One region of the Bradyrhizobium sp. CCBAU 11361 genome, then DNA from elsewhere that is predicted to be linked to it. Evidence: riboswitches for the same ligand, from Rfam matches in the RefSeq annotation. Region 1 holds a riboswitch; the other holds the start of a gene.
What was found. A riboswitch is a leader RNA that binds a small molecule or an ion and turns the genes downstream of it on or off. The one in region 1 is predicted to bind cobalamin.

Region 1 (4,373 bases):
CCATGAAGACCTCGTACGGCGTGCACTTGACGACGCCGGCATCGCCGTGTTCGGCGCGCTGCCGCGCCATGCCGAGATCAACCTGCCGAAGCGGCATCTCGGCCTGGTGCAGGCCGAGGAGCAGGCCGAGATCGGCAAGCTGATCGACGAGGCCGCGCGCTTCGTCGCCGAGCATGTCGATCTCGATGCGGTGCTGCGATCGGCAGCCAGCTGGTCGCCGCAATCCGCGGCGAACGGTCTGAACGTGACGCCTCCCGGGCAGCGGATTGCGCTTGCCCGTGATGCCGCGTTCTCCTTCGTCTACCCGCATATGCTGGAAGCCTGGCGTGCGGCGGGCGCCGACATCTCGACCTTCTCGCCACTTGCCGATGAAGCGCCCGATGCGAGCGCCGATGTCTGCTGGCTGCCCGGCGGCTATCCCGAGCTTCATGCCGGGAAGATCGCGGCCAACGCGCACTTTCGCAGCGGCTTGCGCGCCTTCGCCGAGACACGACCGGTGCACGGTGAATGCGGAGGCTATATGGTGCTGGGAACCGCTTTGACCGACGCCGACGGTGTCTGCCATGAGATGGCGGGCCTGCTCGGCCTGGAGACCAGCTTTGCCAAGCGCCGCATGCATCTGGGCTATCGTCTCGCCGAACTCGCCGCGCCGATGCCGGGACATCGCGCCGGCGCACGCCTGCGCGGCCATGAGTTCCACTATTCGACCATTCTTGCCCAGCCCGACACGGCGCTCGCGGTCGTGCACGATGCGACCGGTGCTGTCATCGCCGAGACCGGTTCGCGCCGGGGCAATACCACCGGCACGTTCTTCCATCTGATCGCGGAGGACCGGTGAGCGGTTTTGTCTCCTTCATCTCCGCCGGTCCCGGCGACCCCGATCTTCTCACGCTCAAGGGTGCCGCCAGGCTGCGCGAGGCCGATGTCGTGCTCTATGACGACCTCGCCTCGGGCGCGATCCTCGACCTCGCCCGTCCCGGCGCCAATCTCGTTGCGGTCGGGAAGCGGGCCGGGCGGCCCTCGACCAAGCAGCATCACGTCAACCGCCTGCTGGTCGACTATGCCGCGACTGGCGCGCGCGTGGTGCGGTTGAAGTCCGGCGATGCCGGCATCTTTGGCCGGCTCGAGGAGGAGCTCGAAACGCTGCGCGAAGCCGGCATCGGCTATGAGATCGTTCCCGGCGTCACTTCGGCCTGCGTGGCCGCTGCGCAAGCCGGCATACCCCTGACCCGGCGCCACACCTCGCGTCGGGTGCAGTTCGTGACCGGGGCCGACGTCACCGGAGAGTTGCCGCAAAACCTGAACTGGGCGGCGCTGGCCGACCCGGAGGCGACGACCGTGGTCTATATGGGCCGCCGCACCTTTCCGGCCCTTGCCGCAAAGTTGATCGCGCACGGCCTCGCGCCGACCACTCCGGCGCTGTTCGCCGAATCCCTCGGCCGGCCCGACGAGCGGCTGGTCCGCACCACCATTGTCGAGCTGGCCGAGCAGCTTGCGCGGGGCGGGGCGGCTTCGACGGCCGCCGTGATCCTGTTCGGCGCACTGGCGGGAGAATACCCGTCATGATGGTCTCAATCGCCCTTCAGCCCTTGACGCCCGGCTGGCGAAAGGGGCACACAGGACGGGCATGGTGCTCGATGCGGTGCAAACCGCCGAAGCATAATCGGGAATGGGGGTGGGCGGACAGTTGCGCCGCCCAAAACCCCAGCCGCCCCCGCGACTGTAAGCGGTGAGGGGCTCCGATCAGCCACTGGGCCGCAAGGCTCGGGAAGGCCGGAGAACCCCAGTGAACCGCGAGCCAGGAGACCGGCCGTGCATGTTTTGTGGCCAAGGCCGTCGGGTGTGACGGCAGGAAGGAACTGAACCATGCATATCGAACCCGGCGTCGTATCGGGCGCCAAGCTCGTGTTGAGTTACGCAACCGGCATCGCCGTGGGCGGCGTTGCGTTGAAGCTCGCGGTCGAGACCATGCGCGAGCAGGGCATCACATCGTTCGCGGCGCGGACGCTCGCCACCACGGGCCTCGTGTTCGTCTTCTTCGAGATCCTGCCGCACTTCCCGGTCGGCGTGTCCGAGGTGCACTTCATCCTTGGCTCGACCCTGTTCCTGCTGTTCGGGGCAGCGCCGGCGGCCTTCGGCCTTGCGTTCGGCCTGCTGTTCCAGGGTGTGTTCTTCGAGCCGCCGGACCTGCCGCAATACGGCATGAACGTCACCACGCTGCTGGTGCCGCTGTTCGCGATCCAGGCGATCGCCGGACGGATCATTGCCCGCAACACCGCCTATGTCGATCTCAGGTATCGCCAGGCGCTGGCGCTTTCGACGACCTATCAGGCCGGCGTCATCGCCTGGGTCGCGTTCTGGGCGCTCTATGGTTCCGGCTTTGGCGCGACCAACCTCGTCAACATCGCGACCTTTGCGGCCTCCTACGCGCTGGTCATCGTGATCGAGCCGCTGGCCGATCTCGCCGTGCTGGCGCTGGCAAAATCGCTGCGCGGCGTCACCGCGCCCGGCCTCGTCACGCCGCGCCTGCACAACGCGGCTTAAGAGACAAGGGGCGGCCGCGATGGCCGCCCCCACACGCGCGATGCTCACGCTCTCCCTGATAGGCATCGGTTGCGGTGATCCCGAGCAGCTTACGCGCGCCGCCGTTCAGGCCATCAACGCGGCCGATCTCATCCTGATCCCGCGCAAGGGGACGGCGAAATCCGATCTCGCCGATCTCAGGCGGACGATCTGCGCGGATGTGCTCACCAATCCAACGACGCGCATTGCCGAGTTCGACCTTCCCGTGCGCGACGCCGGTGAAGTGGACTATCGCAAGGGTGTGGACGATTGGCACGATGCGGTCGCGGCGACGTGGTCGCGGGCAATCACGAGCCATCTCGAAGGTGACGGCAAGGTCGCGCTGCTGATCTGGGGCGATCCTTCGCTTTACGATTCCTCGCTGCGCATTGCGCGCCGGCTCGATCCCTTGCCGGAGATCGAGGTCATCCCCGGTATCACGTCGATCCAGGCGCTGTGCGCGGCGCATGCGCTGCCGCTCAACGACATCGGCGAGCCCTTTCTGGTCACGACGGGAAGGCGCTTGCGCGAGGGCGGCTGGCCGCAGGGCGTCGACACCGTGGTCGTGATGCTCGATGGCAGCACCGCATTCCAGTCGCTCGATCCGGCCTGGCTCGACATCTGGTGGGGCGCTTATCTCGGCATGCCCGATCAGATCGTCATGTCCGGCGCGCTTGCCGAGGTAGGGCCGCGCATCGCCGCGCTGCGGCAGCAGGCGCGCGAGCGGCATGGCTGGATCATGGACAGCTACATTCTCAAGCGCAGGCCGTAAGCGAGGCAGCATGCTCCCCGACTGGGTCACCCAAAAATGCCCCGAAATCTCCGCGGTCCATCGCGAGGCGGCGATCGCGCGGCAGGCGCAACTGACGAAGCCGACCGGCGCGCTCGGCCGGCTCGAGCAGCTCGCGATCGAGCTCGCGGGCCTGCAAGCGACCAAGCAGCCGCGCGCGGCACGCGTGCCGATCATCATTTTCGCCGGCGATCACGGCATCGTCGCGCAAGGCGTGTCGGCCTATCCGCAAGGAGTGACCACCGCGATGATGGCGAATTTCGCCTCCGGTGGCGCTGCGATCTCGGTGCTGGCGCGGGAGCTTGGTTCGAGCCTGGAGGTGGTTGACGCCGGCACGTTGGCGCCGGAGGCGGTAGCAGGCATCGTCATCGACAAGCCGCGCAGCGGCACACGCGATTTCAGTGTCGAGGCTGCGCTCGCACCGTCCGAGCTGGCCTTCGCCTTCGAAGCCGGCCAGCGCGCCGTCGCGCGCGCGGAAGCCAGCCAGCCCGATCTTCTGATCTTCGGCGAGATGGGCATCGGCAACACCACGACCTCGGCGGCGATCGCGGCGAGCCTGCTCGGCGTGAGCGCCGAGGAAATCGCCGGCAGCGGCACCGGCGTCGATGCCGCTGGCCGTGTGCATAAGGCGCGCGTGATCGATGCCGCGATTGCGCGTCACGGCGTTGCGGGTGCGCCGCCCGAAAAAATCCTGTGCGCCGTCGGCGGCCTCGAGATCGCGGCCATCTGCGGCGCCATCATTGCGGCCGCGCAGCGCCGCATCCCTGTATTGATCGACGGCTTCATCGTGTCGGTCGCGGCGCTGGCGGCCGTGCGCCTCAATCCGTCCTGCCAGCCGTTCCTGCTGCCCTCGCATCAATCGGCGGAGCAGGGGCATCGTCTGGTGCTGCGCGCCCTGAACGTGCAGCCGCTGATCAGCCTCGATCTCAGGCTCGGGGAGGGATCGGGCGCCGCCATCGCGCTGCCGCTGGTGCGGCTCGCCTGCAGCCTTCACAACGGCATGGCGACCTTCGCGCAGGCC
Region 2 (4,373 bases), on a different contig from region 1:
GCCAAGCTCGCCACCGACAGCAGCAAGCGCGAATTCTATCTCAAGCTCGCCGAGCACTATTACCAGCTGGCGCGCGAGACGCGGGCCGCGGTCGCGACCAGCGTGCGGCCTGAAGGCGGCTGCAATCCGATCTTAACATTTGAGACGCATCCTCTGAGGGCGTGAGCGTCGCGATTCGCGATGGGAATGCCGGGGCTCGCTGCAATGCAGCGCGTTCCGGTGATGTTGCTTTGCCGGTGTCTTACAGGGCAATCCCATGCGTCTTCTTGCGGTGCTCATCCTCGCGCTCATGACGGCGGCCTGCAACCAGGAGCAGGACATCACCGGCTCGACCGCAGCCTGCCCGGTGCGGAACTACAGCTCTTACAATCCCCGCGACATGAGCCAGTGCGTGGCCGCCTGCAAGGCGTGCGACCATGGCAACACGGTGACCTGCACCACGTCCTGTACGCTCAAGGGCGCGCACTGAGCTGCCAGGGATCGCCGGTCCTTCGGGCGTCGAGGGGCTGACGGTGTCGGGGCACCGGAACGATTCACATGACATAATCATTGGTAGGAGCAGGCAGGACGCGGAGTCCAATGGGAATGGGTATGCTCGATCCCGGCCGGTTTCTGGTGTCGTGCTCGCAGTGCGACGCATGGCCGATGGCGGCCAACGTCAAACGCTCGAGCTGGTCGGCGTCCCCGAGCGAGGTCCGCTTCGTGTGCCCGCGCTGTCGCCGCGAGGAGACCGCGATCGTCTCCGCCTCGGGCGAGTTGACGCCGATCAGGCGCATCGACATCCCGCCGCGCGAAGTCACTGTGGCCTGGGCCCAGGCGCAGCGCCCGAGAGGCCGCACATAGGCGGCCGGCGCATTGCTCGATCCCGTTCGGGAACCCGGCCGATCGTCGGACGTTTCCGCCCCAACATCACCTATCGAGGCCGGGCGAATGATCAGCGAGCATTTCGACACCCGCACACGGATCAACATGAAGCTGGCGCTGGATCGGATTTGCCGCAATCGCGCCGTGGGTGAGGATCATGCGTTCCGCAAGTCGGTCGCCGAGAACATCATCCGCTGCGCGCTGACAGGCCGGACCGGCATCGGTCAGCTCGTCGATGCCGGCGAGCGGGCGGTGGTCACGACGCGCGCGGCGCGGAAGCCTGTCTGATTGTGTTTGCTCGCGTTTGCAGCTCATCGTTCCACCGGTCGATTGACTCCCCGTATGCTCGCCCCCTAGATTGATCGGTGACGGTTCTCCTCATGGAGATCAAAAGGGAACGTGGTGCGAGATTGTCCCGACGCCGGGATTGTCCCAACGCCACGGCTGCCCCCGCAACTGTAAGCGGTGAATCTTTCGTCATATGCCACTGGGAATCTCGGTCCTGGGAAGGCGACGTCAGGTAACGACCCGCGAGCCAGGAGACCTGCCGTCAGCCGTGGTCACACGCGAAGATGTCGGTCGGGGAGTACAGGCATTAGCTTCACCGGAGCAATCGATCGCTCCGCCGTAGAGCCTCGTTCGCTGTGACGTGCCACTGACGTCATACCGAGGTTACAATTGTGTCCCGTATTGTCTCTGCCGCCAGGCGCCTCAGCGCCGGCCTGTTCGCGCTCGTCTCCCTGCACTCACTCGATCTGTCCACCGCCTTCGCGCAGCAATCGGCATCACCGGATCTGCTGCCTCAGGTCGAGGTTGCATCGCCCAAGCCGGCGGCAGGCGCCGTGCAGTCGCCGCCCTCCCAGCCGAGGTCAAGCCAGCGGCGCGAGCCGCGCCAACCTGCGCTGCCGGTCGTCGCCACGTCCGCAGCCCCAAGCCTCGCATCGCCGCTCGTGATCAGTCCGACCGGCGTTGCGACGCCGGCAGGGCAGGTCGCGAGTTCGATCACCGTCGTGACCGAGAAGGACATCCAGACCCGGCAATATCGCACCGTTCCCGACGTGCTGAACACCGTGCCGGGGCTGAACGTGGTCCAGACCGGCGGTCCGGGCGGACAGAGCTCGGTGTTCATGCGCGGCACCAACTCCAATCACACCAAGGTGTTCGTCGACGGCATCGACGTCGGCGATCCCTCGACGCCGAACGGCGCCTTCGATTTCGCGCATCTGTTGACCGCCGACATCCAGCAGCTCGAAGTGCTGCGAGGTCCGCAGAGCGGCCTCTACGGCTCGGACGCGATCGGCGGCGTGATCTCGATCGTGACCCGGAAAGGCGAGGGGCCGCCGCGCGCGACCGCCTCGATCGAGACCGGATCGTTCAACACCTTCAACCAGACCGCGGGCCTCAGCGGCGCGCAGGACAATTTCAACTATGCGCTCAGCGTCGCGCATTTCCATGCCGGCGACGTCCCGGTCACGCCGCTGCAACTGCTGCCGCCGGGACAGAAGGCCAACGGCAACAACTACGACAACATGACCTACTCGACCAAGCTCGGGCTCGACATCAACGAGAACTGGTCGGTCAACAGCGTGGTCCGTTACACCGATGCGACGCTCCTCTTCACCGGCGACGGCGGCTTTCCCAGCGTGCCGAACGCGACGCAGACCCGGCACGGCGTGCATCAGCTCTTCAATCGCCACGAGGCGGTCTGGTCGGTGCTCGACGGTCGCATCAAGAGCTATTTCGCCGTGAATTACGCCAATCTGCGCAGCGACGATATCGGCCCGGCCGACCTCGTCTCGACCATCACGACCGGCGAGCGCATCAAGTATGACTGGCACAGCGTCGTCGCGCTGGCGCGGGGCAACAATCTGGTGTTCGGCGCCGAGCAGCAGACCGAGCGGATCGACACCACCGGCTTTGCGGTCGAGAACGGCAACAAGGCCGGCTTCATCGAACTGCAGTCGGAATTCGCAAAACGCTTCTTCCTGGTCGCCAATATCCGCAACGATCACAACGACCAGTTCGGCGAGCACGCGACCTACCGCGTCGCGCCGGTGCTGATCGTGCCTGTGACCGAGACCAAGCTGAAGGCGAGCTACGGCACCGGCTTCAAGGCACCGACGCTCAGCGAGCTCTACCAGAACTTTCCCGATTTCGGCTTCTTCGGCAATCCAAACCTGAAGCCGGAGCAGAGCGAAGGCTACGATGTCGGCTTCGAGCAGCCGCTGTTCGACGACCGCATCAGGTTCGGCTCGACCTACTTCCACAACAGCATCACCAACCTCATCACCACCAACGCGACCTTCACGTCCTACGCCAACGTGAATCTCGCCACGACCGAGGGCACCGAGAGCTTCGTCTGGGCGCAAATCACCGAGCGTTTTGGCATCCGCGCCGATTACACGTTCACCCGCGCCGTCGATGCCGGCACCGGATTGCAGTTGCTGCGCCGGCCGAAGGAAAAGTGGAGCGCGACCGCGACCTGGAAACCGATCGATCCGCTCACGCTGTCGGCGACCGTGCTTCATGTCAGCGACTGGCGCGACGTCACGCGGGACGGATCGGTGTCGGGCATCACGGCGCCCGGCTACACGCTCGTCAATCTGCGCGGAGACTATGCGCTCAACGACCAGGTCAAGCTGTTCGCGCGGGTCGATAATCTCTTCAACACGCACTACCAGAATCCGACCGGCTTCCTCGCGCCCGGGCTCGGTGTGTTCGGCGGCATCCGCATGGCGAGCTTTGGCGTAAGATAGCAGGGATCATGGGAGCCATCGCATGACGACAGCCGATCCGCGCATGGACTTGCTCGCAGGCCAGCTTGCCGATGCCGAGGCCGGCTGGAGCATCGGCACATTCGGGGCCATCGCCGAGTTCACGCGTGAGCCCGGCGAGGCCTTCGACATGGAGCGGTCTCGCGACAGGGCCAGTGTCGTGACGGACAAGGGCGGGATACGCATCGTGTCCCATCCCGACCTGCGCCTGATTGCGTCGGAGTCGCCGACCACCGAGAGCTGGAGCCATCGCGTCGCACTCTGCCTCCCGTATGAGGCGAGTGCGATGTGCAGGCGCACGGAGTTGACCGAAATCGGCCCGGACCGCGAGGCACTGCGCCGACGGGATCGCGATGGCATCCTGTTCGATCTTGGCCTTGGCGCGTTGCAGATCGACGCCTGCATCCGGGTCGGCGACGCCGACGCCGTCGCCGCATTGAGGCGCCGCACGGGCCGATCCGTGTTCGCAGCCGAAAGCGACGTCATGCGGATCATCTTCGCCGCCGATCCGCACCGCGTTTTCATCAGCAGGATGGGGCGGGCCGAAGTGTTCCAGCCGATCCCGCCGCCGGGCGGGCGAAGCCCCGACGGCCCGCACACCCATGTCCTGCCAAAATTGCTCGCGCATGGCCGCACCCATGCTGCGACCGAGCCGCTGCCCGAGGGCTGGATTCCTTGTGCGCATCTCTATCCGGCCCATCCGCTCCGCGATCAGCTCGGCCGCAAGCGCGGGTT

Region 2: it holds a riboswitch for cobalamin, as region 1 does, so the genes downstream of both, XI08_RS36325 (TonB-dependent receptor domain-containing protein) here and XI08_RS01355 (energy-coupling factor ABC transporter permease) in region 1, are expected to answer to the same signal.

The regions. Positions count from the first base shown of each region.
Region 1 is NZ_LBJZ01000001.1:302,221-306,593, reverse strand. It holds gene XI08_RS01365 (cobyrinate a,c-diamide synthase) at 1-838, shown strand, start outside; gene cobA (uroporphyrinogen-III C-methyltransferase) at 835-1,566, shown strand; cobalamin riboswitch at 1,612-1,829, shown strand; gene XI08_RS01355 (energy-coupling factor ABC transporter permease) at 1,867-2,544, shown strand; gene cobF (precorrin-6A synthase (deacetylating)) at 2,585-3,334, shown strand; gene cobT (nicotinate-nucleotide--dimethylbenzimidazole phosphoribosyltransferase) at 3,345-4,373, shown strand, end outside.
Region 2 is NZ_LBJZ01000195.1:166,347-170,719, reverse strand. It holds gene XI08_RS36345 (hypothetical protein) at 1-165, shown strand, start outside; gene XI08_RS36340 (hypothetical protein) at 257-469, shown strand; gene XI08_RS36335 (hypothetical protein) at 580-843, shown strand; gene XI08_RS36330 (hypothetical protein) at 856-1,152, shown strand; cobalamin riboswitch at 1,217-1,430, shown strand; gene XI08_RS36325 (TonB-dependent receptor domain-containing protein) at 1,542-3,620, shown strand; gene XI08_RS36320 (DUF6925 family protein) at 3,643-4,373, shown strand, end outside.